Regions from separate parts of the Clostridium sp. MSTE9 genome, predicted to be linked through region 1. Evidence: riboswitches for the same ligand, from Rfam matches in the RefSeq annotation. Region 1 holds a riboswitch; the other holds the start of a gene.
What was found. A riboswitch is a leader RNA that binds a small molecule or an ion and turns the genes downstream of it on or off. The one in region 1 is predicted to bind FMN.

Region 1 (15,671 bases):
GCCCCTGCATGAAAGGAAAACCCTGCGCCAGGAGAAATTTCTCGCTATATCTCAGAAAACGTTATATTTTGCAAAATTTATACTATAAGTATTAAAAATTGATATAAAGAATCGCTTCTACACAAAGAAAATCCCATGCGTGCGCCATGGAAGAATCACATGCACAGCACAAAAAAGAGGAAAGCACAAAGGCCTTCCTCTTTCCTATAAAAATACTGATTAAGCCAGCGCGGCCTTCAGCTGCTCTGTTTTGTCTGTCTTCTCCCACGCGACACCCAGATCCTCGCGGCCCATGTGGCCGTAAGCCGCCAGCGGGCGGTAGATCGGCTGATTGAGGCCGAGCGACTTGATTAGCGCGGTCGGGCGCAGATCGAACACCTTTTGAATCGCTGCTTCCAGCTGGGCGCTGGTATAAGCGGAGGTGCCAAAGGTTTCCACAAGAATGGAGACCGGACGCGCTACGCCGATGGCATAGGCGAGCTGCACCTCGCATTTTTCGGCAAGGCCTGCGGCAACAATGTTCTTGGCAACATAGCGGGCCGCATATGCCGCGGAACGGTCTACCTTCGTCGGGTCTTTGCCGGAAAACGCGCCGCCGCCGTGACGGCCGAAACCGCCGTAGGTATCGACGATGATCTTTCGGCCGGTCAGGCCGCTGTCGCCGACAGGGCCGCCGACCACAAAGCGGCCGGTGGGGTTGATATAATATTTGGTGTTCTCATCCAGCAGATCGGCAGAAACCACCGGGCGGATCACCTGCTCGAGGATGTCCTTGTGAATCTGCTCCTGGGTCACGTCGGGGTCGTGCTGAGTAGAAACGACCACTGCCTCCACACGGGTGGGCTTACCGTTCTCATACTCCACCGTTACCTGCGTTTTTCCGTCGGGACGCAGATACGGCAGGGCACCGTCTTTTCGCACAGCCGCCAGGCGCTTGGCCAACGCGTGAGCAAGATAAATGGGCAGCGGCATCAGCGTTGTGGTTTCGTTGCAGGCAAAACCGAACATAATGCCCTGATCCCCCGCACCGATCAGATCATTTTCATCTGTGGCGCCGCCGCGGGCTTCAAACGATTGGTTCACACCCATCGCAATATCGGGCGACTGCATATCGATCGAAGTCAGCACGCCGCAGGAATTGCCATCAAAGCCATACTGGGGGTCATCGTAGCCGATCTCGCGGATCACTTCGCGGGCGATCGCGGGAATATCAACGTAGCACTCTGTCGAGATTTCGCCCATTACGTGCACCAGTCCGGTGGTCGCCGTAACCTCGCAGGCCACGTGGGCTTTTTCGTCCTGTGCCAGAATGGCGTCCAGAACGGCGTCGGAAATCTGATCGCAAACTTTATCGGGATGTCCCTCTGTTACCGATTCAGATGTAAAAAAATATTTTGACATAATTACGCCTCCTAATACAATAAGACAATGAAAAAATCCACCGTTCGGAGAAGCCAAACGGTGGAAAGCAACCTCATCTGCCGGCTTTATCCGCAGGATTTGGCACCTTTCGCACATTGCGCAGGTTGCCGGACATCACAGGGCCTGTTCCCTCCGTCACTCTTGATAAGGAATTATTCTGTTGTAAACCAACATCTTTCAGGCACCAGAAACAATGCTCCGGCATCTGTGATGAGATTATTATAACATATTATATGAAGAATACAAAATAAAAGTCGAAAAAATAGTTGCTAAACCGGATGAATCATTTCACGATTTTTTTGAACAAATGGTTGCAAAGACTTAAACAATACTGCCGCAATCGCACTGTTGAGAGAAGCCTTGAGCAGATTGAACGGAATGATCGCCGGCAGAATCAGCGCGTCGAGCGCCGCCTTCGGCATGCCGAAGAAATGTACGGTAAAGATGTAGTTCATCGGTATCATCAGCGCTGTCATCGCCAGCGTGCCAAGCACCATGCCGACCACCGCGTCAGAAAACTTATGCTTTCTCTTATAAAACTCGCCTACCAGGAAAATCAGAGCGCCGGACGCCACAAAATGCATCACCAGGCCGACCCATCCATTGCCGCCGAAGAAAACCGCCTGAATGACAGAAACCACAAAAAGCACCAGAAGCGCCGGGCTCGAACCAAACAGGAGCGCTGCGATCAAAATGGGAGCATCCGCCATGTCGTACACCAGAAACGGCGCCGCGGGAATAAGAGGAATACGGACGAAAGCGACCAGCACCACAGAAATTGCCGCCAGCACGGCAAGCTGGGTCATCTGAATAATGCTCTTTTGGGTCATGGATTTATTCATTTCTATTGTCTCTCCTTTTTTCGCTGTCAACGAAAAAAATCCCGCAGAAAATCTGCGGGACAAAACAAACGCAAACGCGCAGTTCTTCTTCCATCCGGACTATACCGTCGGCTTTGGAATCTCACCAAAATCAGCACATGCTCGCGGGCTAACGGCCAAAAACCGCATTACCGCCGGTGGGGAATCACACCCCGCCCCGAAGACAGCTTATTTAATTGATATTTTTATTATATTCACTTGATATTAATTTGTCAATAGGGGATTGTAAATTCCCTTTGCTAATCATAAAAGAAAGGAAACTGTTCTTTTCCCATGCCCAAACAAGGGACACAAAAACGGCTGACATCAACACTGGTTATGCAAAAAGCCCCCGGCCAAAATGGTCGGGGGCAATCAGACAAGTTAAAACCTGAAATCAGGCTTTTACAACGCCGGTAACAACACCGGAGCCAACTGTACGGCCGCCTTCACGGATAGCGAAGCGAAGACCCTCTTCAATCGCGATGGGGGTAATCAGCTCAACATCCATGTCAACGTTATCGCCAGGCATGCACATCTCGGTGCCCTCGGGCAGAGAGATAACGCCGGTAACGTCGGTAGTTCTGAAATAGAACTGGGGACGATAGTTGTTGAAGAACGGAGTATGACGTCCGCCTTCTTCTTTGCTCAGGATATAAACCTGGCCCTTGAACTTGGTATGCGGATGAATGGTACCGGGCTTCGCCAGAACCTGGCCGCGCTCGATTTCATTTCTCTGAATACCACGGAGCAGAACGCCTACGTTATCGCCGGCCTCAGCGTAATCCAGAATCTTTCTGAACATTTCGATACCGGTAACAACAACCTTGCGGCGCTCTTCGGTCAAACCAACGATTTCAACTTCCTCAGAAGTTCTCAGCTGGCCACGCTCCACTCTACCGGTAGCAACAGTGCCGCGGCCGGTGATGGTGAATACGTCTTCAACAGGCATCAGGAAGGGCTGGTCAGCCTTACGCTCAGGAGTGGGGATAAAGCTGTCAACTGCATCCATCAGTTCGAGAATGCACTTGTACTCGGGAGCATTGACATCCTTAGAGGTGGATTCCAACGCCTGCAGAGCAGAACCGCGGATGATCGGGGTGTCGTCGCCCGGGAACTCATACTCGTTGAGCAGATCGCGGATTTCCATTTCAACCAGATCCAGCAGCTCGGGATCGTCAACCTGGTCAGCTTTGTTCATGAATACTACGATATAAGGCACGCCTACCTGACGGGACAGCAGAATGTGCTCTCTGGTCTGGGGCATGGGGCCGTCCGCAGCAGAAACAACCAGGATAGCGCCGTCCATCTGAGCAGCGCCGGTGATCATGTTCTTCACATAGTCGGCGTGGCCAGGGCAGTCAACGTGCGCATAGTGGCGGTTAGCAGTCTGGTACTCAACGTGGGAAGTGTTGATCGTGATACCACGCGCTCTCTCTTCGGGGGCCTTATCGATGTTCGCGTAATCAACGAACTCGGAAGTGCCGTTCAGGTTCAGAACCTTGGTGATAGCGGCGGTCAATGTGGTTTTACCATGGTCAACGTGGCCAATGGTACCAATGTTTACGTGCGGTTTGTTTCTTTCAAACTTTGCCTTTGCCATTGGAAATCCTCCTTTTATTTTTCATAAATCAATTTTATCATAGTAAGACTACGCCTATTCTAACAAGTCGGGTATGAAAAATCAAGCCTTTTGCGCCTGTTAGTCGTTCTTTTTGCTGCGGTCGGAGATGATACCTTCCGATACGGATTTCGGCACTTCAGAGTAGTGCGCGGGCTCCATAACATACTGGCCGCGGCCCTGTGTTTTAGAGCGCATGTCGGTTGCATAACCGAACATTTCGGACAGCGGAACCTCGGCATTGATCTGCTGTGCGCCGGAAACGGCGTCCATACCCAGAATCATTCCGCGGCGGGAGTTCAGGTCGCCGATAACGTCGCCCATATACTCGTCCGGAACAGTAACAACAACCTTCATGATGGGTTCCATCAGAACCGGGTCAGCTTTTCTCATAGCCTCTTTGAACGCCATAGAACCGGCGATCTTAAACGCCATTTCAGAGGAGTCGACCTCATGATAGGAGCCATCATACAGCGTAACCTTTACGTCAACTACGTTGTAGCCCGCCAGAATACCGGTCTGCATCGCGCCCTGAATACCCTGATCAACAGCAGGAATATATTCCTTCGGGATCGCGCCGCCGACAACAGCGTTGACAAACTCGTAGCCCTTGCCCGGGTTCGGCTCAATACGGATCTTCGCGTGACCGTACTGGCCCTTACCGCCGGACTGTCTGGCGTACTTAGTGTCTGCCTCGGCATTTCTGCGGATGGTTTCTTTGTAAGAAACCTGGGGCTTACCAACGTTCGCCTCTACCTTAAATTCACGCAGCAAACGGTCTACGATGATTTCGAGGTGAAGCTCGCCCATGCCGGCGATGATGGTCTGGCCAGTCTCTTCGTCGGTATAAGCCTTAAAGGTGGGATCCTCTTCTGCAAGCTTCGCAAGAGCAATACCCATCTTCTCTTGACCGGCCTTTGTTTTCGGCTCGATCGCAACACGGATAACAGGCTCCGGGAACTCCATGGACTCGAGGATAACCGGGTGTTTTTCATCGCACAGGGTATCGCCGGTGATGGTGTTCTTCAGGCCGACCGCCGCGGCAATATCGCCCGCATACACGGTTTCGATATCCTGGCGGTGGTTCGCATGCATCTGCAGAATACGGCCGATGCGCTCGTTGTTATCCTTCGTGGAATTGTAAACAGTGGAGCCCGCGGTGAGCATACCGGAGTATACGCGGAAGAAGCACAGCTTACCGACAAAGGGGTCGGTAGCGATCTTAAACGCCAAAGCGGAGAAAGGCTCTTCATCGGAAGAATGGCGAACCTCCGGCTCTTCGGTGTCGGGATTTACGCCCTTGATCGCTTCAATGTCTGTCGGAGCAGGCATGTAAGCCACGATCGCGTCGAGCAGCTTCTGCACACCCTTGTTCTTGTAGGATGTACCGCAGGTAACCGGAACCATGTGGTTCGCGATGGTCGCCTTGCGGATGCAGTCGCTGATTTCAGCCTCTGTCAGAGCTTCCCCATTGAGGTACTTCTCAAACAGGACATCGTCCTGCTCTGCCACATGCTCTACCATCTCGGTGTGGTATTTTTCCGCCAGCTCTTTCATATCCTCCGGAATTTCTTCCTCGCGGATATCTTTGCCCAGATCATCGTAATAAACATAAGCCTTCATGTTTACCAGGTCGATGATACCGCGGAAGGTGTCCTCACTGCCGATCGGCAGCTGGATCGGAACCGCATTGCACTTGAGGCGGTCTTTCATCATCTGTACCACGCGGTAGAAATCGGCGCCCATAATGTCCATCTTATTGACGTAGGCCATACGGGGAACCTTATATTCCTCAGCCTGGCGCCATACGGTTTCGGACTGAGGCTCTACTCCGCCCTTCGCGCAGAAGACGGTAACGGAACCGTCCAACACGCGCAGGGAGCGCTCTACCTCTACGGTAAAGTCAACGTGGCCGGGAGTATCAATAATGTTGATTCTATGACCCTTCCAAAAGCAGGTAGTCGCAGCGGAGGTAATGGTAATACCTCTCTCCTGCTCCTGTGCCATCCAGTCCATTGTCGCGGAACCGTCGTGGGTTTCACCGATCTTATGGTTAATTCCCGTATAATACAGAATACGTTCTGTTGTTGTTGTTTTACCAGCATCGATATGGGCCATGATGCCGATATTTCTTGTCATTTGAAGCGATACCTGCCTCGGCATAGTTTCCTCCTTAATTCTGAAAAATGTATCCGCTCATTATGCTAACACGGAAAATCTTTCGGTCAACGCCGGAAAATTACCACCTGTAATGAGCAAACGCCCTGTTGGCTTCCGCCATCTTATGCGTATCATCACGCTTCTTGGCAGCGCCACCGGCACCATTAATCGCATCAAGGATTTCCCCGGCAAGTCTTTCTTTCATGGTCTTTTCGGATCTCAGTCTGGAATAACGGGTGATCCAACGCAGACCCAGCGTCTGCCTTCTTTCAGGGCGAACCTCCATAGGAACCTGGTAGGTCGCACCGCCCACGCGGCGGGCTTTAACCTCCAAAGCAGGCATTACGTTTTCCATCGCCTGCTCGAACATCTCGAGCGGGTCTTTTCCTGTTTTTTCACTGACAATATCAAACGCGCCGTAAACGATCTTCTGGGAAACTCCCTTCTTACCGTCCAGCATAATATTATTGATCAGTCTGGTGACAAGCTTGGATTTGTAAAGCGGATCGGGCAAAACATCACGTTTCGCAATAGAACCTCTTCTTGGCACTTTACTTCCCTCCTTCACATAAATGATATCATAGGTACTCGAAAGGACAAACTCCCGTGGGCCGAAGAGACGCTCTTATCTATTTTATAAAAACGCCGCAGTTGTGCATACGCACGCAGCCGTAAGGTTTCTGTCATATTCGGTTTTTAGCCCTTTTTCGCAGCGCCGGGCTTCGGACGCTTCGCACCGTACTTGGAACGGGCCTGCATGCGCTTCGCAACACCCTGGGCATCCAGAGTTCCGCGGATAATGTGGTAACGCACGCCAGGCAGGTCCTTTACACGACCGCCGCGGATCATTACAACACTGTGTTCCTGCAGATTGTGGCCGACACCCGGGATATAAGCACTGACTTCAATACCGTTAGACAGACGCACTCTGGCGATCTTTCTGAGAGCTGAGTTAGGCTTCTTCGGGGTAGCGGTCTTGACAGAAGTACAAACGCCGCGCTTTTGGGGGGAATCCTGATCGATAGCGATCCGTTTCTTGGAGTTCCAACCTTTCAGAAGCGCCGGGGCCTTGGCCTTTCTTTCGCTGACTTCTCTGCCCTTGTGGACCAGCTGGTTAAACGTGGGCATATGACACCTCCTCACTGAAATTTAATATGTTAAACAGGAATATATTTCCCGCATTAACCGAATTGATACTTAAGATAGACGGCTTGTCTTTGCAGGACGCAAAGAAGTAAAATTTTCACAAAACAACTGCGGAATTCTCCGCCTCCCGGCGAAAAAAACGCTGGAAGAAACCGGGAAATACCGCACTACAATTTGTAAAAACTCCACAAGTAGACAGCGGAATCCTGCTCTTTTTTACGATGCTTTGAGCAGGATTTTCGCTGTTCTTTTCACAAATCATCACAATTGGTTATTTTATCACGATACTGCGTCGTTTGTCAATACCGGTTTTTCGGTCTCAACCTCAACGTCGCCGTAGCACTTCATGCCGGTACCGGCGGGGATCAGCTTACCGATACACACGTTCTCCTTCAGGCCCAGCAGCGGATCGACCTTGCCCTTGATGGCGGCGTCGGTCAGAACACGGGTGGTTTCCTGGAAGGACGCGGCCGACAGGAACGAATCGGTAGCCAGAGAGGCCTTCGTAATACCAAGCAGCATAGGAGTGAAGGTGGCGAGCTGCAGGTCGGCTTCACCGGCGTCAATGCGCTTCTGAACCGCCTCGTTCTCAGCCTCAAGATCACTCTTATCCACCAGCGCGCTGGGCAGCAGGTTGGTGTCGCCCGCCTCTTCAATGCGAACCTTCTTCATCATCTGGCGAACGATAACCTCAATGTGCTTATCGTTGATATCAACGCCCTGCATCCGGTAAACGCGCTGTACTTCCTGAATCAGGTAGTCCTGCACCGCCTGCGGGCCGCTGATGGCGAGCACGTCGTGCGGGTTGACGGAGCCTTCGGTCAGCCTTGTGCCGGCCTTGATCTCCTGACCCTCCTTCACGCTGATGCGCGAGCCGAACGGGACGAGATACGACTTCTGGTCGCTGGTTTCTTTATTGGTGATCACGACATGACGGTTTTTCTTGATCTCCTCGAAGGAAACCTCGCCCGAGATTTCACTGATGATGGCCAGATGCTTCGGCTTTCTGCCCTCAAACAGTTCTTCAACACGCGGCAGACCCTGTGTAATATCCTCAGCACTGGCAACACCGCCGGTGTGGAAGGTTCTCATGGTCAGCTGCGTACCGGGCTCACCGATGGACTGCGCCGCAATGATACCCACAGCCTCGCCGACATCGACCGACTGGCCATTCGCAAGGTTGGCGCCGTAGCACTTCTTGCAGATACCGTGTCTGGCGTGGCAGTTGAGGATGGAACGGATCTTGATGTGTGTTGTGCCTTTCGAAACGATCAGTTCGGCATCCTGCTCATCCATCAGCTTATCCTTGGATACCAGCACCGCGCCGGTCTCTTCGTCGATGAAGTCTTCCACCAGGTAACGACCCTGCAAGCGCTCGGTGAGCGGCTCGATGGATTCCTTGCCCTCGCGGATATCAAATACCTCGAGGCCTTCGCTGGTGCCGCAGTCGTCCTCACGGATGATGACCTCCTGCGAAACGTCGACCAGACGGCGGGTCAGGTAACCGGAGTCCGCCGTTCTCAGAGCGGTATCGGCCAGACCCTTTCGGGCGCCGCGGGAAGAAATGAAGTATTCCAGAACATTCAGGCCTTCACGGTAGTTGGCCTTGATGGGGATTTCGATCGTACGGCCCGAGGTGTTGGCGATCAGGCCGCGCATGCCGGCGAGCTGACGAATCTGGCTCATCGAACCACGGGCGCCGGAGTCCGCCATCATGAAGATGGGGTTGTAGCGATCCAGTGCGTGCTGCAGCGCATCGGTAACCTCACCTGTCGTCTTTTCCCAGATTTTCAGAACGGCGTTATAGCGCTCCGACTCGGAGAGCAGACCGTTTCTGTACTCATCCGTGACCATGTCGATCTGGTGATCGGCCTCTTTGATGAGGGTCTTCTTCGCCTCAGGAATCGTCGCGTCGCTGACGGCAACGGTAATGGCGCTCTTGGTGGAGTATTTATAGCCCTGCGACTTGATGCTGTCGAGCACTTCAGCCGTCTTAGAGGTTCCGTGCACACGGATGCAGCGGTCGATGATTTTCCCGAGCTGCTTTTTGCCCACGAGGAAATCAATTTCGAACTTCAGGCGGTTCTCCGGAATGGAGCGATCCACATAGCCCAGATCCTGCGGGATGGGACGGTTGAAGATGATGCGGCCGACGGTGGTATCCACCAGACCGGTCACGATATGGCCGTCGATCATGAGAGAGCGGCGCACCTTGATTTTGGCGTGCAGCTGAACAACTCCAGTATCGTAGGCCATCAGAGCTTCATCCACATCGCGGAAGATTTTGCCCTCCCCCTGCTCGCCGTCTTTATCCAGCGTCAGGTAATAGGAACCCAGAACCATATCCTGTGTCGGGACGGTAACCGGGCGTCCGTCGGAAGGTTTGAGCAGGTTGCCGGCAGCCAGCATCAGGAAGCGGGCCTCGGCCTGCGCTTCTGCGGAAAGCGGCACGTGGACGGCCATCTGATCGCCATCGAAGTCGGCGTTGTACGCGGTGCAGACCAGCGGGTGGAGCTTCAAAGCGCGGCCCTCAACGAGCACCGGCTCAAAAGCCTGAATGCCCAAGCGGTGCAGCGTAGGCGCACGGTTGAGCAGAACCGGGTGGTTTTTGATCACGATTTCCAGCGCGTCCCAAACCTCGGGCTTCGCGCGCTCCACGGCTTTTCTCGCCGCCTTGATGTTGCCTGCGAGGCCGGTTTCGACCAGGCGCTTCATCACGAAGGGCTTGAACAGCTCCAGAGCCATTTCCTTCGGCAGACCGCACTGATACATTTTCAGCTCAGGGCCGACAACGATAACGGAACGGCCGGAGTAGTCAACGCGCTTGCCGAGCAGGTTCTGACGGAAACGTCCCTGCTTACCCTTCAGCATATCGGAAAGGGATTTCAGCGGGCGGTTGTTCGGGCCGGTGACCGGGCGGCCGCGGCGGCCGTTGTCGATCAGAGCGTCGACCGCTTCCTGCAGCATGCGCTTTTCGTTGCGCACGATGATGTCCGGCGCGCCGAGCTCCAGCAGTCTTTTCAGACGGTTGTTGCGGTTGATCACACGGCGGTACAGGTCGTTCAGATCGGAGGTCGCAAAGCGGCCGCCGTCGAGCTGTACCATCGGGCGCAGATCCGGCGGAATCACCGGAACAGCATCCATGATCATCCATTCGGGGCGGTTGCCGGAAAGGCGGAACGCCTCGACAACCTCGAGTCTTTTCAGGATTCTCACGCGCTTCTGACCGGAGGAATTCTCCAGCTCCGCCTTGAGCTCCTCAGACTCTTTATCAAGATCGATTTCCGCAAGGAGGGCCTGAATCGCTTCAGCGCCCATGCTTGCCTTGAAATCATCCTCATATTTCTCGCGCATATCGCGGTATTCTTTTTCATTGAGCATCTGCTTTTTCTGCAGCTCACGCACATTGCCCGGATCGGTGACGATATACAGGGCAAAGTACAGCACCTTTTCCAGCATACGGGGCGAGATGTCGAGAATCAGGCCCATGCGGGAAGGAATGCCCTTAAAGTACCAGATGTGGGAGACGGGCGCGGCCAGCTCAATGTGGCCCATGCGCTCGCGGCGAACCTTTGCGGTGGTCACTTCAACGCCGCAGCGTTCGCAGATTTTACCCTTATAACGAATTCTCTTATATTTTCCGCAGTGGCACTCCCAGTCCTTCTGCGGCCCAAAGATTCTTTCGCAGAACAGTCCGTCGCGCTCGGGTTTCAGGGTGCGGTAGTTGATCGTTTCGGGCTTTTTTACCTCGCCGTGCGACCATTCGCGGATGGTATCCGGAGAAGCCAGGCCGATCTTCATTGATTCAAAAACGTTAAATTCCATGTTGCAACCCCCTGTTATTCCATATCTTCGCTGTTAGAATCGCTGTCGAAGGGATCCTCCTCATCTTCTTCGTCCGAGAACAGATCCGGCTCCTCCTCAAAGGAATCGTCCAGGTCGGGATCTTCCATCGTGTATCCGTCAAAATTATCCTGTGTGGCAACAGTCGGCTCATCAAACGCATCGCTGGACGGAGTAAATCCGACATCGTCGTCGTAATTTACCTGGAGGTCGACCTCTTCATTGTTGGAGTCAAGCACCTTTACGTCCAGAGCCAGCGACTGCAGCTCCTTGATCAGAACCTTGAAGGACTCCGGCACGCCGGGCTTCGGAATGTTCTGGCCCTTGACGATGGCCTCGTACGTCTTGACACGGCCGACCACGTCGTCGGACTTGACGGTCAGGATTTCCTGCAGGGTATAAGCGGCGCCGTAAGCCTCGAGCGCCCAAACCTCCATCTCTCCGAAGCGCTGGCCGCCGAACTGCGCCTTGCCGCCCAGCGGCTGCTGGGTAACGAGCGAGTACGGGCCGGTGGAACGGGCATGGATCTTATCATCAACCAGGTGATGGAGCTTAAGGTAGTACATATAGCCGACGGTGACGGGGTTGTCGAACAGCTCGCCGGTGCGGCCGTCTCTGAGCTCTACCTTGCCGTCTTCTCTCATGCCGGCTTCGTTCAGGCAGGCACGAATGTCGTCTTCATGCGCACCGTCGAATACGGGGGTCATGATCTTCCAGCCGAGCGCCTTGGCTGCGCGGCCCAGATGAACCTCGAGCACCTGGCCGATGTTCATACGGGACGGAACTCCCAGGGGGTTCAGCACGATATCGAGCGGGCGCCCGTCGGGCAGGAAGGGCATATCCTCTTCCGGCAGAATGCGGGACACAACACCCTTGTTTCCGTGACGGCCCGCCATCTTATCGCCGACCGAGATTTTTCTCTTCTGGGCAATATAGCAGCGAACCACCTTGTTGACGCCGGGGCTCAGCTCGTCGTGGCTGTTTTCGCGGGTAAACACCTTGACGTCTACCACGATGCCGTATTCGCCGTGGGGCACACGCAGAGAGGTGTCGCGCACCTCGCGGGCCTTTTCGCCGAAGATGGCGCGCAGCAGGCGTTCTTCCGCCGTCAGCTCGGTTTCGCCCTTGGGCGTTACCTTACCGACCAGGATATCGCCGGCACGAACCTCCGCGCCGACGCGGATAATGCCGTTTTCGTTCAGGTCGCTGAGCAGATCCTCGTTGACGTTCGGGATGTCGCGGGTGATCTCCTCCGGCCCGAGCTTCGTATCACGGGCTTCGATCTCGTATTCTTCAATATGAATGGACGTATAAACGTCGTCACGAACAATCTTTTCATTGATGAGAACGGCGTCCTCGTAGTTGTAGCCTTCCCAGGTCATAAAGCCGATCAGGGCGTTTTTACCCAGGCTGATTTCGCCGTTGCTGGTCGCAGGGCCGTCGGCGATAACTTCGCCGGCCTCCACCTGCTGGCCGCGGTCCACCACCGGAACCTGATTGATACAGGTACCCTGGTTGGAACGCATAAACTTGGTAACGCGGTAGGTATCCACCTCGCCGTTGTCCGCGGTAATGCGGATTTCATCGGCGCTGACGCTGCGCACCACACCGGCGCGCTTTGCAAGCAGGCAGACACCGGAGTCTACACCGGCCTTGTATTCCATGCCGGTGCCGACGATGGGGCTTTCGGTTTTCAGCAGCGGAACCGCCTGCCGCTGCATGTTCGAACCCATCAGGGCGCGGTTGGCGTCGTCGTTCTCGAGGAACGGGATCATCGCGGTCGCGACGGAAACCACCATGCGGGGCGAAACGTCCATGAAGTCCGCGCGGGCGCTTTCCACCTGCACAAACTCGTCGCGGTAACGGCCGTTGATCTTCGGATGTACAAAGTGACCTTCGTCATCCAGCGGCTCGTTGGCCTGCGCCACAATGTAATCATCCTCTACGTCGGCGGTCATATACTCGACTTCCTCCGTAACGCAGCCGGTCGCCTTATTCACGCGGCGGAACGGCGCCTCAATAAAGCCGTACTCGTTGATGCGCGCAAAGGTAGCCAGGTACGAAATCAGACCGATGTTCGGACCTTCAGGCGTTTCAATTGGGCACATGCGGCCGTAGTGGCTGTAGTGAACGTCGCGGACTTCGAATCCGGCGCGGTCACGGGACAAACCGCCGGGGCCGAGAGAGGACAGACGGCGCTTATGCGTGAGCTCTGCGAGCGGGTTATTCTGATCCATGAACTGCGACAGCGGGGAGGAACCGAAGAATTCCTTGATCGCCGCCACAACAGGACGGATATTAATGAGCGAATGGGGCGTCAGGATCTCGAGATCCTGCGCCTGCAGGGTCATTCTCTCGCGGATGACGCGCTCCAGACGGGAGAAGCCGATGCGAAACTGGTTCTGCAGCAGCTCACCGACAGAACGGATGCGGCGGTTGCCCAGATGGTCGATATCGTCGGTGTGGCCGAGGCCCATCGCCAGGCAGTTCATATAGTTGATAGACGAGAAAATATCGTCGATGATAATGTGCTTCGGTACCAGCTCGTCAGCGCGGGCGCGCAGAACTTCCTTGAGCTCTTCCTCGCCCTCGCAGCTTTCCAGAATCTCTACCAGAACGCTGAAGCGGACGCGCTCGTTGATGCCGCATTCCTTCTTCACGTCGAACGGAACAAAGTCGCTCGCGTTGACCATGCCGTTGGAAATCACCTTGATCTCGCGCTCGCCCTGCTGCACATAGGCAGTAGACACACCGGCGTTGTCAATTTGCATCGCCTTATCGTGAGAGAGCACCTCGCCGGCCTCGGCCATCAGCTCACCGGTCAGCGGGTTGACAATCGGGCGCGACAGCTGCTGGTCGGTGATTCTGCCGGCCAGATTCAGCTTCTTATTATATTTATAGCGGCCCACACGGGAAAGATCGTAGCGTCTCGCGTCAAAGAACAGCCCGTTGATATGCGCCTGCGCGCTTTCGATCGTGGGCGGCTCGCTGGGGCGCAGCTTGCGGTATACCTCAAACAGGGCCTCTTCTGTGTTTTTGCAGGGGTCTTTCTCAATGGTGGCCAGAATGCGGTCATCCTCGCCAAAGTACTCGCGGATTTCCTCGTCGGTGGAAAGACCGAGCGCACGGATAAACACCGTGATCGGGATTTTACGGTTCTTATCGATACGCACATAGAACACGTCGTTCGCATCGTTTTCATATTCCAGCCAGGCGCCGCGATTCGGGATTACCGTAGAGCTGAACAGCTCTTTACCGGTTTTGTCGTAATCCATTTTATAGTAAACGCCGGGAGAACGCACGAGCTGAGATACGATGACGCGCTCCGCACCGTTAATTACAAAAGTACCGCTGTCTGTCATCAGCGGAAAGTCGCCCATGAAAACCTCGGATTCCTTGATCTCGCCGGTTTCCTTATTCAGCAGGCGGGCCGTTACCCGAAGAGCCGAAGCGTAGGTAGTATCGCGTTCCTTACATTCCTCTACGCTGTAGTTAGGCTTGTCATCCAGTTTATAGTTTACAAAATCGAGTACCAGATTTCCGGTATAATCCGTGATGCCGGAAACATCGCGGAAAACCTCTTTCAGGCCCTCTTCCAAAAACCACTGGTAGGAATTCTTTTGCACCTCGATCAAGTTCGGCATGTCCAGGACTTCATCAATCCGGGAGAAGCTCATGCGAGTATTCTTGCCTAGTTGTACCGGTTTGACATTCACCATTGGCTCAATCACTCCATTCATATATTTCACCATCTTTGTCGGATAAACAAACTTTAACTGCCGGCGCACACCACCGCTTCGGTAAAATTTTAAAAGATGCTCTTGCCTTTTTCCAAAAAGCATGTTAGAATAGACCTAAAGTTAAGGAAAAAAGTATACGTTTCCATGATGATGCAGTATACTATTTTATTACAATATATTGTGATTGTCAAGTATATCCTTAAAGATAATTGGAATATTTCTGCTCAATTAATCATATTCTAGTACTTTATTCAAATCAAAAGCTGCTGTCAAATCCTTTTCGCGCTGCGAAAGGGATTTTTTTATTGCCCGCGCTCCCCCGGCGGCGCGGTTGACTTTCGACCAAAACAGAGTATACTGTACAGGAATAAAGCGAAACGGACAAAGGAGTAAAAGCTATGAGCGAAACCTGCAACCATTCCTGCGGCAGCTGCAGCGCCAACTGTTCCAGCCGCACCGAACCATCCAGCCTGCTGGAAGCCCCCCACCGCCTGAGCCGGATCAAAAAGGTGATCGGCGTTGTCAGCGGCAAGGGCGGCGTGGGCAAATCTTCGGTAACGGCAATGCTGGCGGTACTCGCGAACCGGATGGGTCTGGTCAGCGGCGTACTGGACGCAGACATTACCGGCCCCTCAATCCCCAAGCTGTTCGGCATCACGGAAAAAGCGCTGGCGGACAAAAACGGCATTCTTCCCGTTTTAAGCGAAACGGGGATCAAGCTGATTTCCGTCAACCTGCTGCTGGATAACCCGACCGACCCCGTGCTGTGGCGCGGCCCGATCGTCGGGGGCGTTGTCAAGCAGTTCTGGAAGGACGTCATCTGGGGAGATGTGGACGTTTTGTTCCTCGATATGCCGCCCGGAACCGGTGACGTGGCAC
Region 2 (15,671 bases), on a different contig from region 1:
GGCACACCGCACGCCATCGGCGCGGGGTGCTTTCTGGCGGAGATTCAGGAACCGACCGACTATACCATCCGCGTGGAGCGCAGCACACCCTCCGGTTTGCTGATTGCGGACTCCATGTGCCACCAGGGCCTCGGCTTTGAAAAGATGTTCGACTGCTTTGACTTTACCGGCTATTCCTATGAGGAAACCCTGAAAAAGTGGAAGATTCCCGGCCGGGCGGAGAAAAACGGCGGCGTGCTGCGCACACAGATCATCGGCTATGCCAACACGCCCATGTTCCGCATGGATTCTCTTTTGGTTCCGTCAAACGCGCACATCCGGCAAAGCGGCGAATTTTCTGTTCTGTATGTTTTATCCGGGAGTGGCCGACTCGTCTGCGGCACGGCGGAAATCCGGCTCTACCCCGGGCGGCAGGTGTTCTTTTCGGCAGGATCCGGGGACTGCGAAATGTTTTCCGACGGCGGCGAACCGCTGGAAACCCTGCAGTGCTTCGGCCCGCTTTGAACGCTCCGCCAAATCAACGAAAAGGACAGCGATGAACTGCATCATCGCTGTCCTTTTAGAGATTTCTTTCGTAAAGCAAATTTTTATTACAGCAGCACTCTGAGTTATATTTTTCTAAAAAATGATTTTATTCTATCACTATTTACGGCGTTTATTTGGTATAATGAAAATGAAATAATCGCAGTCAGGCGGTGAGTTATCATGCGGCGATATGCTCAGTACAAAGAAAATTTCATCCGCGATTTCTCTGTGGAGCACAAGGTTACCACGCAGAGCGAAAAAATCAATTTTCATATTCACGACGTGTTTGAAATCCTCTTAAACCTGTCGGACGACATTCAGTGCATCATACAGGATCAAACCTATATTTTGCGCCCCAACACACTGCTGCTGTTCAACAACATGGACCTGCACCTTCTGCGCATGCTGCCGCAGGCCAAGCTGAATGACCGTTATGTGCTGTATTTTAAGCCGGAGCTGATTGAGCCTTTTTCCTCCGCGTCCACCAATCTGCTGGAATGCTTTTTCTTTCGCCCGTTTGCGGACGCCAATATTTTGTTTCTGAGCCCGGAAGAAGCGCAGGACATTCAGGTGCTGTTAAGCCAGCTGAATTATCAGCAGAACCATTTCGGGGAAGAGCAGAGCCAGCCGCAGGACCTGTTCGGCCAGGACTTGATGATCAAATTTCTATTCGGCCAGCTCCTGATCAAAATCAACCGCATCTATCGCGAGCAGCATCATTTGTGCAGTGATATGGACACCGGAACCTATGGCCGCATTTACGAAATCATCCAGTATATCCATAAAAATTACATGGAAAAACTGTCTCTGGATTTCCTGGCACAGAAATTTTATATCAATAAATTTTACCTGTGCGAGCTGTTCCGAAAGGTGATGGGCATGACCCCTACCCAGTATCTCATCAGCTGCCGGATTGCAAAATCGAAGGAGCTGCTTTTAAACAAGTATTCGGTGGATGATGTCTGCGCCCTCGTGGGCTACAACAGTCTGGCCCACTTCAGCCATTCCTTTAAACAGCATACGGGAAAAAGCCCAAAGCAGTATCAAACGTCTCATGAAAACAACAGCCTGTTTCCCCCACTGGAATAGTGCGGACGAAATCTGACTGCGGCAATTCTATCTTTTAGAGCGATCCCTCCACCGGCTGAGCTGGCGGGGGGATCGCTTTGTCATGGCGCCGGATCGGTTTGCGTCCTTTATTTTCGTCTTTTCCGTCTTTTTAAGAAACAAGGACACCCTGCCTTAATATGATGGTATCAGGCATTAAAATCCTGTATATTCCCGTCAGCTCTATCTGCGGACGGAAGACAACAGAAGACGGAGTTGATTTTATGAACGCAGATCATTTGAATGATTACAGCTATCTGGATCAGATCCGGATGACCGAAGGAACCGAAAAATGCAAGGGCACTTTTCTTGAGATTTTCCGGAAAGACGTCAGGCGTGCGGCCACCATGCTCAACGACGACCGGCTGATGTTCCCCAGCCTGTACATACTGCGCGAACCAATCCTGCAGCAGCGCGCTCAGAGATATTTAAACTCGCGCAATATGACTGCCTTACAGATTGCAAACCGGGTCAAAGGGCCCAAAACGCCCGGAGCCAATTCTCTGTCGCCCAAGCAGAATTCGGCGTATCCCGTTCTCAAATGGATTTTGGAAACCGGCTCTGCCGAGGAAATTCCTGAGGACGATTATGAAGAGATACTGGATGTGGCCGCATCGGTGCTGATAACGGTTCATAAAGATGCCGATATCCTGCCGCTGGTGGTTGATCTGATTTTCAAACGCAACCGGGACGGGCGCTATATCCATGACCTGGTCTGGGCGCTCTTCCGTTTCCAGGACCCGCAGATACTAAAGCTGGTCGCGCAGCGCCTTGTGTCCTCCGAACCGAAAGACGCCGAGCTGGCCGCCGAGCTTTTAAACATTGATAAAACCGATCTTCAGGCCGTGAGAGGTGACGGCAAAGGGCGGCACGAGGGCTATCTTCACTGGCTGGAAGAAAATCTGCCTTATCTGTATTTCACGCAGGAAACCTTTCAGTATACGAGCAAGCCGACGTTTTGTGCCGTAGACCTGGAACGGAAATACCTTCAAAAAGGAACCCCCTCCTACAGCAAAGAGCCGATTTCTTCGTTGGACGACGATGAAAATGAATCCATCGCGGCTTTCCAGCAGCTGAGCTTTGAGGAGAAGAAGGCTTTATCCGATTACTCGCAGAAAATCTGCAGCAAAAGCGTGCCGGCCTGGAAAGAATGGCTGCATGCGCCTGTGAAAGAGCAGATCAAGACGGCAAAGACCAGATTGGAGGGAGACGAATGATTACGGTATCCGGCTCCTCTCTTCCTCTTTCTGACATCACCGGGGAGTACCCCGAAAACAGTATCGAAAGGCAGCTTTTGGAGCAGATGTCCAAAAGCACGGAGAACTACCGGTACGACACACTGGATCAGCTCAAATTTGAGCTTTCCATGCGCAGGGAAATCGTGAACGCGGCAAAGCAGCTAAACAGCAGCGGAATGAAATTTGCCGTTTTCCATAAGTCGGAATGCAACCCGGACTATTGGGAAAGAACCAGCAACGGCGGTTTCCTTCTGAAAGACGGAGTAAAGCCCAGCGACGCGATCCGGGATATTTTTAACAACGGACGCAAGTACGGTACGGAATGCGCGACCGCCATGGTAATTGTGTATTACAAGGCTCTGCTGGAGGTTCTTCCGGAAGAGACCTTCAACCGCCTGTTTCCCTCGATCTACCTGATGAACTGGCATAAATTAGATCCCCTGCTCCGGGAAACCGGCGCGCCCAAACCCGTTGCTGATATCCTGCTGGGAGACCGGTGCTACTTCATTAATCCCGAAGTCGACCCGGAAGTCTCGGAACTGCAGGGCGAAAATGTCATCATCCTGCCGGGCGGCCTGTATTATGGGCATGGAATCGGGATCACCACCGCCGACCGGATCATCCGCATTCTGAATGCCAACCGGATAGAAGGCGCAACTCAATCAGCTCATTTCATCGAGAATTCCGCGGCCCGCCCTGACTTTAAAAAGCTGGAAAAGGCATCCCAAAGTTCCTCCTCCACACAACCCTCTGTCCTGAACTGGCGGCCTTTCCCCCAGCCGATTTCAGGCTAGATGATTCAATACGGGGTTCTCGCTATTATAGCAATAAAGAGCGGGTACTGACTTCAATGAAGTCAGTACCCCGCTCCCTTTTTATCGATTCTGTTACATCAGACCCAACAGGTTAAAGGAAAGGATCAAACCGGAGAACACGATAGAAACCGTAGAGCACAGCTTGATCAGAATATTCAAGGACGGCCCGGAGGTATCTTTAAAAGGATCACCAACCGTATCGCCTACCACGGCCGCCTTATGGCAATCGGAACCCTTGCCGCCGTGGTGTCCGGCCTCGATGTACTTTTTGGCGTTATCCCATGCGCCGCCGGCATTGGACATAAACACGGCCATCGCAAAACCGGTCACGGACACGCCGCCGAGCAGACCAACCACACCTTCCGCACCCAAAACCAATCCGGTAGCGATCGGGACAATGATGGCGAGAAGCGCGGGAGCGACCATTTCACGCAGAGCGCCTTTGGTGCAAAGGCTGACGCACGCGGCATAATCTGGCTCCGCTCTGCCTTCCATAATCCCGGCGATTTCCTTAAACTGGCGGCGTACCTCCATCACGATGGACTGCGCTGCAACCTGAACCGCACTCATTGTAAAGGCAGAGAATACGAACGCCAGCATGGCGCCGATGAACAGCCCTACAAGAACCGTAGGATTGGTCAGAGACAGGTTCATGGTGAAGCCCTTCTCCGTCACAATGTTCACGTAAGACACCAGCAAAGCCAATGCGGTCAGCGAAGCGGAACCGATGGCAAAGCCTTTTCCGGTCGCCGCAGTGGTATTCCCCAGGGAATCCAGCGCATCGGTGCGCTCACGAACCTGCTCGGGCAGACCCGCCATCTCCGCAATGCCGCCCGCGTTATCCGCCACGGGGCCATACGCGTCCGTAGCGAGGGTGATGCCGAGCGTAGAGAGCATTCCAACCGCAGAAATGCCGATTCCATACAGGCCCATGTTATAACTGACCGCTCCGCCGGCAGCAAAGAAGCTGATGATGACGGCGACAACGACAATAATGATAGATGCGGCGGTAGACCGCATTCCCAAGGACAAGCCGCCGATGATCACCGTGGCGGAGCCGGTCTCGGACGAGGCGGCCAGCTCCTGAGTCGGCTTATAGGTGTCGGAGGTATAATATTCTGTGAAGTAGCCGATGGCGCAGCCGCCGATCAGGCCGCAGAGAACGGCAACGTAAACGCCCCAATTCCCCACCGTGTAATAAGTCAGAGGAGCCGCGACAATCGCGGACAGACCGGCGGCCAGATAGGTACCGGTACGCAGCGAGGTCAGCAAAGACTTTTGGGTCGCATCTTCCTTTGTTTTGACAAAGAACGAACCGATGATCGAGCATACGATTCCGCATACCGCAAGCAGCATGGGCAGAAGCATCCCCTCAAAGCCGTAGCCGGCAGCGGCGGCCAGCGCGAACGTCGCCAAAATAGAGCCCACATAGGATTCGTACAGATCAGCGCCCATTCCGGCCACGTCGCCGACGTTATCGCCTACATTATCGGCAATTGTAGCGGGGTTGCGGGGGTCATCCTCTGGAATACCGGCCTCCACCTTGCCGACCAGGTCGGCGCCTACATCGGCTGCCTTGGTATAGATGCCGCCGCCCACACGGGCAAACAGCGCCATAAAGGAAGCGCCCATGCCGTTCATTACCATGATATTGCCCAATTGAGTGGCGTCCGTGATGCCAAAGCCATAGTGCAGCAGATGGAACCAGATGGAAACATCCAGAATCCCCAACCCCACTACGGTAAAGCCCATGACGGAACCGGAGGAAAACGCGACACGCAGGCCCTTGTTCAGGCTTTCAGAGGCGGCCTGCGCGGTACGGGCGTTGGCATTGGTCGCGATTTTCATCCCGATAAAGCCTGCCAGCATCGACCAGATACCGCCCGTTAAAAAGGCAAAGGGGGTAAATTTAGAAAGCATTTGCCCGTTGGTGCCAAAGGCCATTGCCAACAGGACAAGGAACACCACGACAAACACCTTTGCAACCGTAGAATACTGGTGCTTTAAGTAGGCGTTCGCACCTTCACGGATCGACGCGGCTATTTTTTGCATTTTCTCGGTTCCCTCAGAATAACTCATCACCCGGTTTCTTTGCAGGTAAGCAAAAAAGACAGCGAGTACAAATCCGACGAAACCAACCCAAAACATATTTTGCATGGGGGTTCACTCCTTTTCATTTTCCTTTCGAACTATGGAGAACAGAAACTCTTTACCCGACAATGAATTCAAAATCAATGAAAGGCAGCAAAATTCCCGCAACAGTCTCGAATGCTGCGGAAAGCAAAAACATTGATCTTGGAATCACTGTCACAAGAGTTATGTACACAAATTGTCAGAGCCAGCCAGCAGAAGCCCCCCCCCCTTTTCTCGTTGATGCAGACACACTGTTTTCAATACAAAAAAGGGTGGGAGCTTCTTACGAAGCCTCCACCCTAAGCTACAAATCTTGAAAACAGATATCAATACATGATGAACATCTGCCCAACCGGAATTTTTCAATATTTAATTGTGCTAATTTTACAACTTTATCCCAGGCTTGTCAACACTTATGAATAAAATGAAGGAAATCTATTTCCACTTTTCATCAATTCTTTGTAAGAAACTTCACAAATTGGTCAATCAGGAAAATGCAGATTCCCCACCCGATGAGTGATCGTTCAGAAGATAAAAAGGAACCGTCATGTGACGGTTCCTTTTTATCTGATCAGCGATTCATCATTCACATGGCCTTGCATTCCGCGGCACATTTGCGGCATTCATCGGCGCACTGCTGACAATGCTCGTCCTTAAATTGAGCGCAGCCTGCTGCGCATTCCTCGCAAACCGTGGCGCACAGCTGGCACATCTCTTTTGCGTGCTTTGCATTCATGGTCATCAGGCAGGCTGCTTCCTGGCAGAAACCTGCACATTCCAACATCATGCCGATATGATTCGTTCTTTGTGCCACATCCGGCTCCTGCAGGCAAAGGACCGCGCATTCATGGCACGCCTGAAAGCAGCGAAGGCAGGCGTCGATACATTTCTGATAATTGTTAAGGGGTTTTCCCACAATACTCATAGACAGACATCTCCTTTTGGAATCATTGATGCTGATAGTGTTCACGTATGACGTTGTATTATGTGTATCAATCGCTTTCTGTCAGCAATATGCCCCAGGGGGGTGGGGAGATTCCTTAGAAAACACAGCTTATCCTTCTTCGGCTAAAAAAACAGGCAAGCAGAAGTTAAACCTCTGCCTGCCCGTTTCTGACTCTCAGTCCCAATTCCGTGATCATGTATTGATCTTCTCCGGCCTGCCCTTCTCTGATTTTAGAGATGACATGTTTTTCAAGAAGCTCCTGAATGTTCTCTTCACTCACTTTGTGAACAACAGGGCTTTTCTTGGATAAAATGAGATTGTGTCCCGTTGCTTCCCCGACTTCAAACAAATTTAAGAGTCTCCCGATTTCTCTGTTTGTCATAGCATCACATCCTATATTAAAATTTCACCCTTTGCATGAACTTCTGATCAGCCATTATTATTGCCTGTCGGTTTTTGAATATGCAAGTTTTGACTGGCCGAATCATACAGCCGCGTGGCAGAGCGCCGCTGATCCTGTAAAACAACGGACGCTGCCTATCGTCAAGGCCCGATCCACCGAGATATTTATTTTTCAGAATATAGGTACTGGGCATACCGACCATGCATAGTATGATAAAGGAAAAATACACATACTGTTAAGTATTGCGAGGTGCTACTATGGCAGATAATCTGGTTCGTCACATGTTCCCCGGAAACAACAGCAGCCAAGGCTTTTTCTCTTATTTCGCTTATATATTGCCGCCGACAAAGGCCAGGCGTATCTATTGTCTGAAAGGCGGCCCCGGCGTGGGCAAATCTACCTTTTTAAAGCGCATCGGCGAGCGGATGGCGCTGGAAGGATTCCATCTTGAGTACATGCACTGCGCGTCAGACCCGGATTCGCTGGATTGTTTGGTGATTCCGGCGCTGGGCGTAGCGCTCATCGACGGCACGGCCCCACATGTCACTGACCCGGTATACCCCGCCGCTGTCGACGAGATCATCAATTTGGGAGAGTATTGGAACGCGGAGGCTATCCGCCAGAACCACGATGAGATCATTCGTATCAACGCGGATATCAAGCGGCAATACAAGCATGCCTATCAATACCTTGCGGCGGCCAAATGCCTGATGGATGATATTTTGGAAACGCTCGAATCCGCAACAGAGAAAGCCGGCCCGCTTCTGCAGGCGCAGCGGATCATCGACAGCGAACTGGAGAAAGTGGCGGTAACCGGCAGGCTGGGCAAAACCCGCCGTCTGTTTGCCAGCGCCATCACTCCATCGGGTGTTGTCAATCATCTGGAATCGCTGGCGAACAGCGCAGACAAGGTGTATTCCATCCGGAGCCTGTGGGGCGTCGGCGTGAACGAAATGCTGAAAAAAGTGACCGACGAGGCGATATTTCGCGGACTGGACGTAGAGCTGTATTACTCCCCGCTTACGCCGGAAACTCGTATCGAGCATGTGCTGATTCCGGAATTGAAGCTGGCGTTTCTCTCTGAGAAAGACGGCTTCGAGCTGAAAGACCGCCGCCAGACGATACTGGATCTGACGCAGTATATCGACCCCGCGCTGACCGAACCGCAGAAGGATGCGACAGAGTTCAACTCTAAAACATTTGATACGCTGCTGGGCGAAGCCTTAAAAGCGCTTGCCCAAACGAAAAAGCTGCATGACGAACTGGAAGGGCACTACATCCCGCATATGGACTTTGAGCGCGTACAGCAAAAGGAAGAAGAAATCTGCGAACAGATTCTGGCGCTGGCAAAGTAGCTGGACTGCTATAACTATATGCTTGTATCCCTATCGAGTATGTGCTGAACCCTGATTCATTCCTCTTTGAATACCCTCCTTTTGATGTTTCCCTGCTGCCGGAAGCATCAAAAGGAGTTTTTTTGCCCTTTTTCCCGTGAAGGCTTTAGGCTCCGCCTTTATCGTCGGCGGCTGTTTTACAAATAGAAATGCCCCTGTCCGCATTCAAGCATTACGGACAGGGGCATTTCATAGAATATTCAGTTGGATGTGCCCTGATGGGACTGCTGGTTCAACTTGCGGGCTTCCTGCTCAGCCGCAGAATTCATGCTGCTTACGCTGGAAGTGCTCTGGCCGGACGAACTCTGGTGAGACTGCTGGTTCAGCTGACGAGCTTCCTGCTCAGCCTTGGAATTCATGCTGCTCACGCTGGAAGAGCTCTGGCCGGATGAACTCTGGCTGGACGCATTCTGGCGGGACTGCTGATTGAGCTTCTTTGTGTTTTCTAAATTGTCATTTGTATTCATCCTAATAATCTCCTTTGAAATCAAAGTACGCTTTTAGTCTTATCCAAAATCCAGAAATTATTTGTTTATTCGCAAATAATTTTTTATTTCATGATAAATTCTTGCCAGCCAATCATTGTATTCTGCCGTGCAGTCCAAACGCAATGGTTGAATCTGTTTTTTGCCTGCGACGAATTGACTGAAACAATAGAGATCTATTCCAAAAGCACTCACTTTTTATCCTCTGGGGATTCCAAAGCGGAAGATTACTATTATGAAGAAGGCAAAGCATCTGCCCTGTTTTATTTTTTGATTCAAACGAAATGGGTCTGTTCCAGTTGGTTCTGCTTTATTCTTCGATTTCACGAATCAGGTTGACCATTTCAATCGCGCCGACAGCGCAGTCAAAGCCTTTGTTGCCCGCTTTTGTACCTGCCCGTTCTATGGCCTGCTCAATATTTTCCGTGGTCAGCACTCCGAACATAACGGGAATATCGCTGTGCAGGGAGACATGGGCGATCCCCTTCGATACCTCGCTGCACACATAGTCGTAATGGCTTGTGCTGCCCCGGATGACCGCACCAAGGCAGATGACGGCATCATACTTCGCGCTTTTGGCCATCTTAGAGGCGATCAGCGGAATTTCAAAAGCTCCGGGAACCCAGGCGATGTCAATATCGCCCTCCCCGACCTCATGGCGTTTCAGTCCATCCAGCGCACCGCTCAGCAGCTTGCTTGTGATAAACTCATTGAAACGGGCGGCGACAATGCCGATGCGGATGTTCCTGGATACGAGTTTCCCTTCAAATGTTTTCATACCTGACTCTCCTTTATTTCAATATCAAAAGTTCAAAAGATGACCCATTTTCTCCTGCTTCGTTTTCAGGTAGAACAGATCGTGTGCGGTGGCGTCCATCTGGATTGGAACGCGCTGCACGATCTCCATCCCGAAGCCGGAAAGCTGATAGACCTTATCCGGATTGTTGGTGAGCAGGCGCAGGGTCTTCGCCCCAAGGTCACGCAGAATCTGCGCACCGATGAAATACTCCCGCAAATCCCCCGAAAAACCCAGCGCGAGATTTGCCTCCAGCGTATCCATCCCCTGATCCTGGAGCGCATAAGCGCGCAGCTTGTTGATCAGCCCGATCCCGCGGCCCTCCTGACGCATGTAAAGCAGAATGCCGCGGCCTTCCTTCTCGATCTGCGCCATAGCCGCCGCGAACTGCTGACCGCAGTCGCAGCGCTCAGAGCCGAACGCGTCGCCGGTCAGGCACTCGGAATGCACACGGCACAAAAGGTTTCTGCCGTCGCCGATTTCCCCTTTCACCAGCGCCACATGGTGTTCGCCATTCAGCTTGTTGATGTATCCGTAAATTCTGAAATCACCGTACTTTGTGGGAAGGGATGCGCAGGCAACCTGCTCAACCAGCTTGTCATTTCTTTTGCGGTATTCCTGCAGGGCTTTGATGGTGATCATTTTAAGGCCCCATTTTTTCGCCAGCTCCATCAGCTCCGGCGTACGCATCATGGTTCCGTCTTCCCGCATGATTTCACAGCACAGGCCGCATTCCTTCAAACCGGCCAGCCGCATCAAATCCACCGTGGCTTCGGTGTGCCCATTCCGCTCCAGAACGCCATTTTTCTTTGCCGTCAACGGGAACATATGGCCGGGGCGGCGGAAATCCTCCGGCTTTGCGTTTTCCTCCACGCATTTCATGGCGGTGATGCTGCGCTCGGCGGCCGAAATCCCGGTTATGGTGCTCGTGTGGTCAACAGAAACCGTGAACGCCGTTTCATGGTTATCTTTATTGTCGCTGACCATCTGGGGGAACTGCAGCTTTTGACAAAGCGCTTTGCTCATGGGCATACAAATAAGGCCCTTACCGTGCACCGCCATGAAGTTTACGTTTTCCGTAGTGGCAAACTCGGCGGCGCAAATAAAATCGCCCTCGTTTTCGCGGTCTTCATCATCGGTAACCAGAATGATTCTGCCCTGCCGAAGCTCTTCCAGAGCCTCTTCAATGGTGCTGTACTCCAACATGTTATTTCCTCCTTAAAAGCCGTGTTTTGCAAGAAATTCTGTCGTGATCGCCGTCTTTGGCGACTGGGAACCCAGAAGCCGCTCCACATATTTTGCAATACAGTCGTTTTCCAGGTTAAAGATGTCGCCGATGCGTTTTTCAGGCAGAATGGTCTGTGCCGCGGTATGCGGTATGATGGATACGCTGAATCCATCGTTATGAACTTTGGCCACTGTCAGGCTGACACCGTCGATGGCAACCGAGCCTTTTTCAATGATGTACCTTAGAATAGGGGGGCCCGTTTTCACGGTGTACCAAATGGCGTTATCGTCCTTTGTTATAACGGAAATTGTTCCGGTGCCGTCGATATGCCCCGAGACAATATGCCCGCCGAACCTACCGTTTGCGGGCATCGCCCGTTCCAGATTGACCGGGCTTCCCGCACGCAGGCTCCCCAGAGAAGAACGGTTCAGGGTTTCATGCATCACATCGGCGGTAAAGCCGCTTTGCGAAAAGGAAGTAACGGTAAGGCAGACGCCGTTGACCGCGATGCTGTCCCCAAGGCGAATCCCCTCCAGAATCATTCTTGCGTCAATCGAGACGGCGGCGGAATCCCTGCCCTTGCGGATGCTCTGTACTTTGCCGACCTCTTCTATGATCCCTGTGAACATGCAAGCACCTCGCTTTCCCATAAAATATCCTCCCCGAGCTGTGTGATCGTCGGCTTGCCCAACCGGAAAGCCTCCTGCGGGGAATCGACCCCGGGGCCCGCCACCGGCGTTTTTGCGCTGCCGCCAAACAGCTTGGGGGCAATGTAAGCCTGAATCCGGTTCACGATCCCGCTTTGCAGCGCAGACCAGTTCAAGGTTCCGCCGCCCTCCAGCAAAACACTGTCGATTTTTCTTTCGCCCAACACCCTCATCAGACAGTTTAAATCAATGTGGCCTTCTTTTTCGGGAATTACCACAATATCGCAGCCCGCCTCCAGATAAGGCCGGTGTTTTTCACGGTCTGTTACCGCTGTGGCAAGGAGCGTACCGGCTATCGCTGTCGATGTGATGAGCCTCGCCTGCAGCGGTGTTCGCAGACTGGTATCGCAAATGATCCGCAGGGGATTTCTGCTGTTTTCCATCCGGCAGGTCAGGAGGGGATCATCCGCGAGAACAGTGCCGACACCCACCATGATGGCAGAATACCGGTGCCGGTCTTCATGAACGCGCCGGCGCGCCGCTTCCCCGGTAATCCATTGGGATTTACCCTGATGTGTGGCGATTTTCCCATCCAGCGTCATCGCGTACTTCATCACCACATAAGGCGTCCCTTTTTGAATGTAGTGAAAGAAGCTCTGGTTGAGCGCGTCGCATTCGTCTTTTAATCTGTTTTCCGTCACCTCGATTCCGTGGGAGCGCAGAATCGCAATCCCCTTCCCCGAAACCTGCGGATTGGGGTCGCGGGACCCGATCACCACCCGGCGAATGCCGCTTTCCAGAATGGCGTCGGTACAAGGCGGCGTTTTGCCGTAGTGGCAGCACGGCTCAAGGGTCACATAGATCGTGGCGCCGGCCGGAGGGGATTCACAGCTCGCAAGCGCGTTTCGTTCCGCATGGAGCGCACCGTACTTTTCGTGATACCCCTGCCCGATGATCTGACCGTCCCTTACAATCACCGCGCCCACCATCGGATTGGGATTCACCCATCCGCAGCCCTTCTTTGCAAGTTCGACGGCCAGGCTCATGTATTCCGTATCCGTCATATCACACCTCCAAAAACAGAAATACCCTGAACAAAATCGTTCAGGGCATTTCTGCGGCACAGAGAGTAACCGATGATGAAATAAAAAAACTCTGGAATAAAACTATTCCAGAGCAAAATTTCATACACACAGTTATCCTGTATCCATTTATCTTCTTTCATCCAGACTATACTGTCGGCTTCGGAGTTACACCGAATCATGCCTTGCGGCTCGTGGGCTTTACCACCGGTAGGGAATCGCACCCTGCCCTGAAGATCCTTATTCAATTACATTTATCATATCACTTGTTTTGTATTTGTCAAGAAAAAAGCGAATCAAAGGGAACCGTTTTATAGGAACAAGGCTCTGTCTTTTGAACGTAAAAAACGGAATTCCCTCTTTGTTCTAAGTGAATCTTCTATTGCGCGCTCGCATGGATTTCACCCATTTGCCTGATCCAGAAAACGCCGGAGCTGTTCCTTGGAAACGCCGACATTTTCAACGGCATCTATCTTTCGGCCTTCCATCCGGTATGCCGGCACGACCCACACGCCGGAGCGCTCAAACGCAAGCTGATTCGACTCCGCCAGCGCCTTTTGGTAAGTCCCCTGCTGCAGCGCCAGCCGGAAAGCGTCCGCATTGACGAGATCGCGCACGGAATCAGTGAGCACATCGACGCTCTCAATATCGATACGATCTTTCAAAGCCGCCCGATACATGCGAGCATGGTACGCCAAAACATCGACCCCGTTTTCCAGAGCGAAGAAATAACCCTGTATACACAGGTCGCTGTGCAGGCCATATCGGTCAGGCCTGGGGTGTGCTTCGCAGGGGCGCCAAACGACGCTGATGTCAGGATACTGCGGCATAAGCTCCGTTAAATACTCGTGCGCCCGAAGGCAATAAGGGCAGGCATAGTCAAAGAACACTTCTAATTCCTGTTTCATTTCATTCACCCCATTCACAGAATAAAACGGAGAGCGAAAAATGTCAAATTGTTTTTTGCCGACCTTTTCCTTTCGATCATAAGCCCATTACGATCATTGCGTCGCCATTCGGAAGATGAACCACACCGGCTTCAAACAGCCTGGCCATTTCCACGATCATCCGCTCGCGCTGCTCCTGATCCTGAATGTGCAGGCACAGCGGGTCCCCGCCGACAATTTGATCCGGCTGATTTGTAAAGTACACCAGAATCTGCGGGTCGTTTGTCATTTTCCTCATTCCTTTCCTGATTCCTAACGGGACATGATCCTGCGTACCTTGCGGCTGTTTTCCAACACGGGCGTATTTTGGATCGCCGCTATCATCCGCCCGATATCGCGGTCGACCGGCACCAAAGCGATCACCATCTTATCCTGCTCCACACTTCGCTTGACATACTGATACGTCTTGACACCCAGGGTGCTGGCCGCCTCATACAAAATGGCCTGCCGCTGCCCGGCGTTTTCCAACGTGGCACGAAACTGCTCTTTTTTGGGGGTAATCACAACGCCCAGCCCCTGTTGGAGAAATAATTCCCGCGCAACGGGCGAGCCTGCCGCACCGGTGACGTAAACATCGTCGACAAATAAGTTGGAACCCTGTATTTGAATCTTCCCCTGCTGAATAACGCAGATATCCCCCACCCGTTTTCCGCGCGTAAACCGTTTGAGCAAAAATACCGACAGCATCCCCAGCGCGGCGGCCGTGATCACCGCAAGCGCGCGCGGCAGGCTCTCCATCAACAACACGACGGAGGATGCGATCATAGAGGAAATCATTGAAATGTAGTTTCGCGCCTCATAGGTTTTTGAAATCCCGTCGATATACGCGTCCCCGCGGCGGGCATACCCGGAAAGCTCCAGATTGTTTAAACTCTCCTGCTCCATTTTGCGGATATCCCGAAAATGCTGTACCGCCAACGCCAGAAAGGTAAAGGCCGCATAATCCTTTTCCAGCAGCGCGGGAATGGCGACAGCCCCCAGCGCGGCGGCAATAAACCCGGCAAACAGATGGATGAACTGACCGTCAGGATAGGTTGGCGTCTGCCTATAATCCACCACCAGCGTGATGGCACGCGCGATCGTGCCCACCACAATTCCCAGCCCGATTGCCCAGGCATATGTGATGCTCAACATCTCCTCATGAATTGGCATTCTCAAAGCATCCCCCAAACTTGTATCAGAATCGTGTAGTAACGGAAAATCTCATCTTGTGCCCTCTTTGCCGCTCCTCCGCTGTCAAAACAGCTTGCGGATAAGGAAAAGCGGTGCGTCTGATTCAAATATCAGCGCCCTGCAAAGAATCATACATCAAATGAACTGCTTTTCTGATCTCCTGGTAGCTGGTGCAGCGGCACAGGTTGGACTGCAGCCATTCTTCTATGACAATTTCGTCCGGCATGATGGGGTGCTGCGTCATCAACGCATGACACACCATTAAAAACCCGGAGGTGCAGTACCCGCACTGAAATGCGTTTGCCTCTACGAAGGCTTTTTGTACGGCCGCTTTGCCGCCGAGCCCCTCTACTGTGGTGATTTTTTTATCCTGAGCCTCCACCGCCAGCATAAGACAGGATTTTGCCGGCCAGCCGTCGACCATCACCGTGCAGGCGCCGCAGTCGCCGTTTTTGCACCCCGCCTTCGCACTGGTCAGCCCGAGCTGTTCCCTTAATACATCCAGCAGGAGGTCGGAGGGTCTCACCATTACCTCGTGAGAATCCCCGTTTACATTGAGCGATATGACTGTTTTTCCCTCAAGCTCTATCATTCTGCCATGCCTCCAACAACTCGCACAATGTGTTCCTGAATACAAAGGCCCGGTACTCACTCGAGCCTTCCACGTCATGATAAGGCGGCTCCGGCAATAATTCAGCCGCTTTTTCCGCGCGAATCTCGGGCGAGAGCCCATGATCGTTCAGCACAGCCTC

Region 2: another riboswitch for FMN. It lies ahead of ribD (bifunctional diaminohydroxyphosphoribosylaminopyrimidine deaminase/5-amino-6-(5-phosphoribosylamino)uracil reductase RibD); the one in region 1 lies ahead of HMPREF1141_RS01780 (ECF transporter S component).

What each region holds. Positions count from the first base shown of each region.
Region 1 covers NZ_AKFU01000009.1:7,567-23,237, forward strand. The annotation lists gene metK (methionine adenosyltransferase) at 220-1,401, opposite strand; SAM riboswitch class I at 1,472-1,573, opposite strand; gene HMPREF1141_RS01780 (ECF transporter S component) at 1,692-2,264, opposite strand; FMN riboswitch at 2,342-2,472, opposite strand; gene tuf (elongation factor Tu) at 2,680-3,885, opposite strand; gene fusA (elongation factor G) at 3,985-6,066, opposite strand; gene rpsG (30S ribosomal protein S7) at 6,143-6,613, opposite strand; gene rpsL (30S ribosomal protein S12) at 6,760-7,191, opposite strand; gene rpoC (DNA-directed RNA polymerase subunit beta') at 7,489-11,034, opposite strand; gene rpoB (DNA-directed RNA polymerase subunit beta) at 11,049-14,771, opposite strand; gene HMPREF1141_RS01815 (Mrp/NBP35 family ATP-binding protein) at 15,191-15,671, shown strand, end outside.
Region 2 covers NZ_AKFU01000052.1:7,350-23,020, reverse strand. The annotation lists gene HMPREF1141_RS15305 (type I phosphomannose isomerase catalytic subunit) at 1-504, shown strand, start outside; gene HMPREF1141_RS15300 (AraC family transcriptional regulator) at 706-1,614, shown strand; gene HMPREF1141_RS15295 (hypothetical protein) at 1,857-2,849, shown strand; gene HMPREF1141_RS15290 (protein-glutamine gamma-glutamyltransferase) at 2,846-3,664, shown strand; gene HMPREF1141_RS15285 (sodium-translocating pyrophosphatase) at 3,758-5,842, opposite strand; sodium ion sensor (DUF1646 type) at 6,107-6,172, opposite strand; gene HMPREF1141_RS15280 (four-helix bundle copper-binding protein) at 6,405-6,743, opposite strand; gene HMPREF1141_RS15275 (hypothetical protein) at 6,910-7,146, opposite strand; gene HMPREF1141_RS15270 (hypothetical protein) at 7,425-8,522, shown strand; gene HMPREF1141_RS15265 (hypothetical protein) at 8,762-9,028, opposite strand; gene ribE (6,7-dimethyl-8-ribityllumazine synthase) at 9,357-9,824, opposite strand; gene HMPREF1141_RS15255 (bifunctional 3,4-dihydroxy-2-butanone-4-phosphate synthase/GTP cyclohydrolase II) at 9,849-11,048, opposite strand; gene HMPREF1141_RS15250 (riboflavin synthase) at 11,061-11,699, opposite strand; gene ribD (bifunctional diaminohydroxyphosphoribosylaminopyrimidine deaminase/5-amino-6-(5-phosphoribosylamino)uracil reductase RibD) at 11,681-12,781, opposite strand; FMN riboswitch at 12,927-13,041, opposite strand; gene HMPREF1141_RS15235 (DsbA family protein) at 13,201-13,707, opposite strand; gene HMPREF1141_RS15230 (hypothetical protein) at 13,784-13,984, opposite strand; gene HMPREF1141_RS15225 (YIEGIA domain-containing protein) at 13,999-14,898, opposite strand; gene HMPREF1141_RS15220 ((2Fe-2S)-binding protein) at 15,023-15,511, opposite strand; gene HMPREF1141_RS15215 (FAD binding domain-containing protein) at 15,498-15,671, opposite strand, start outside.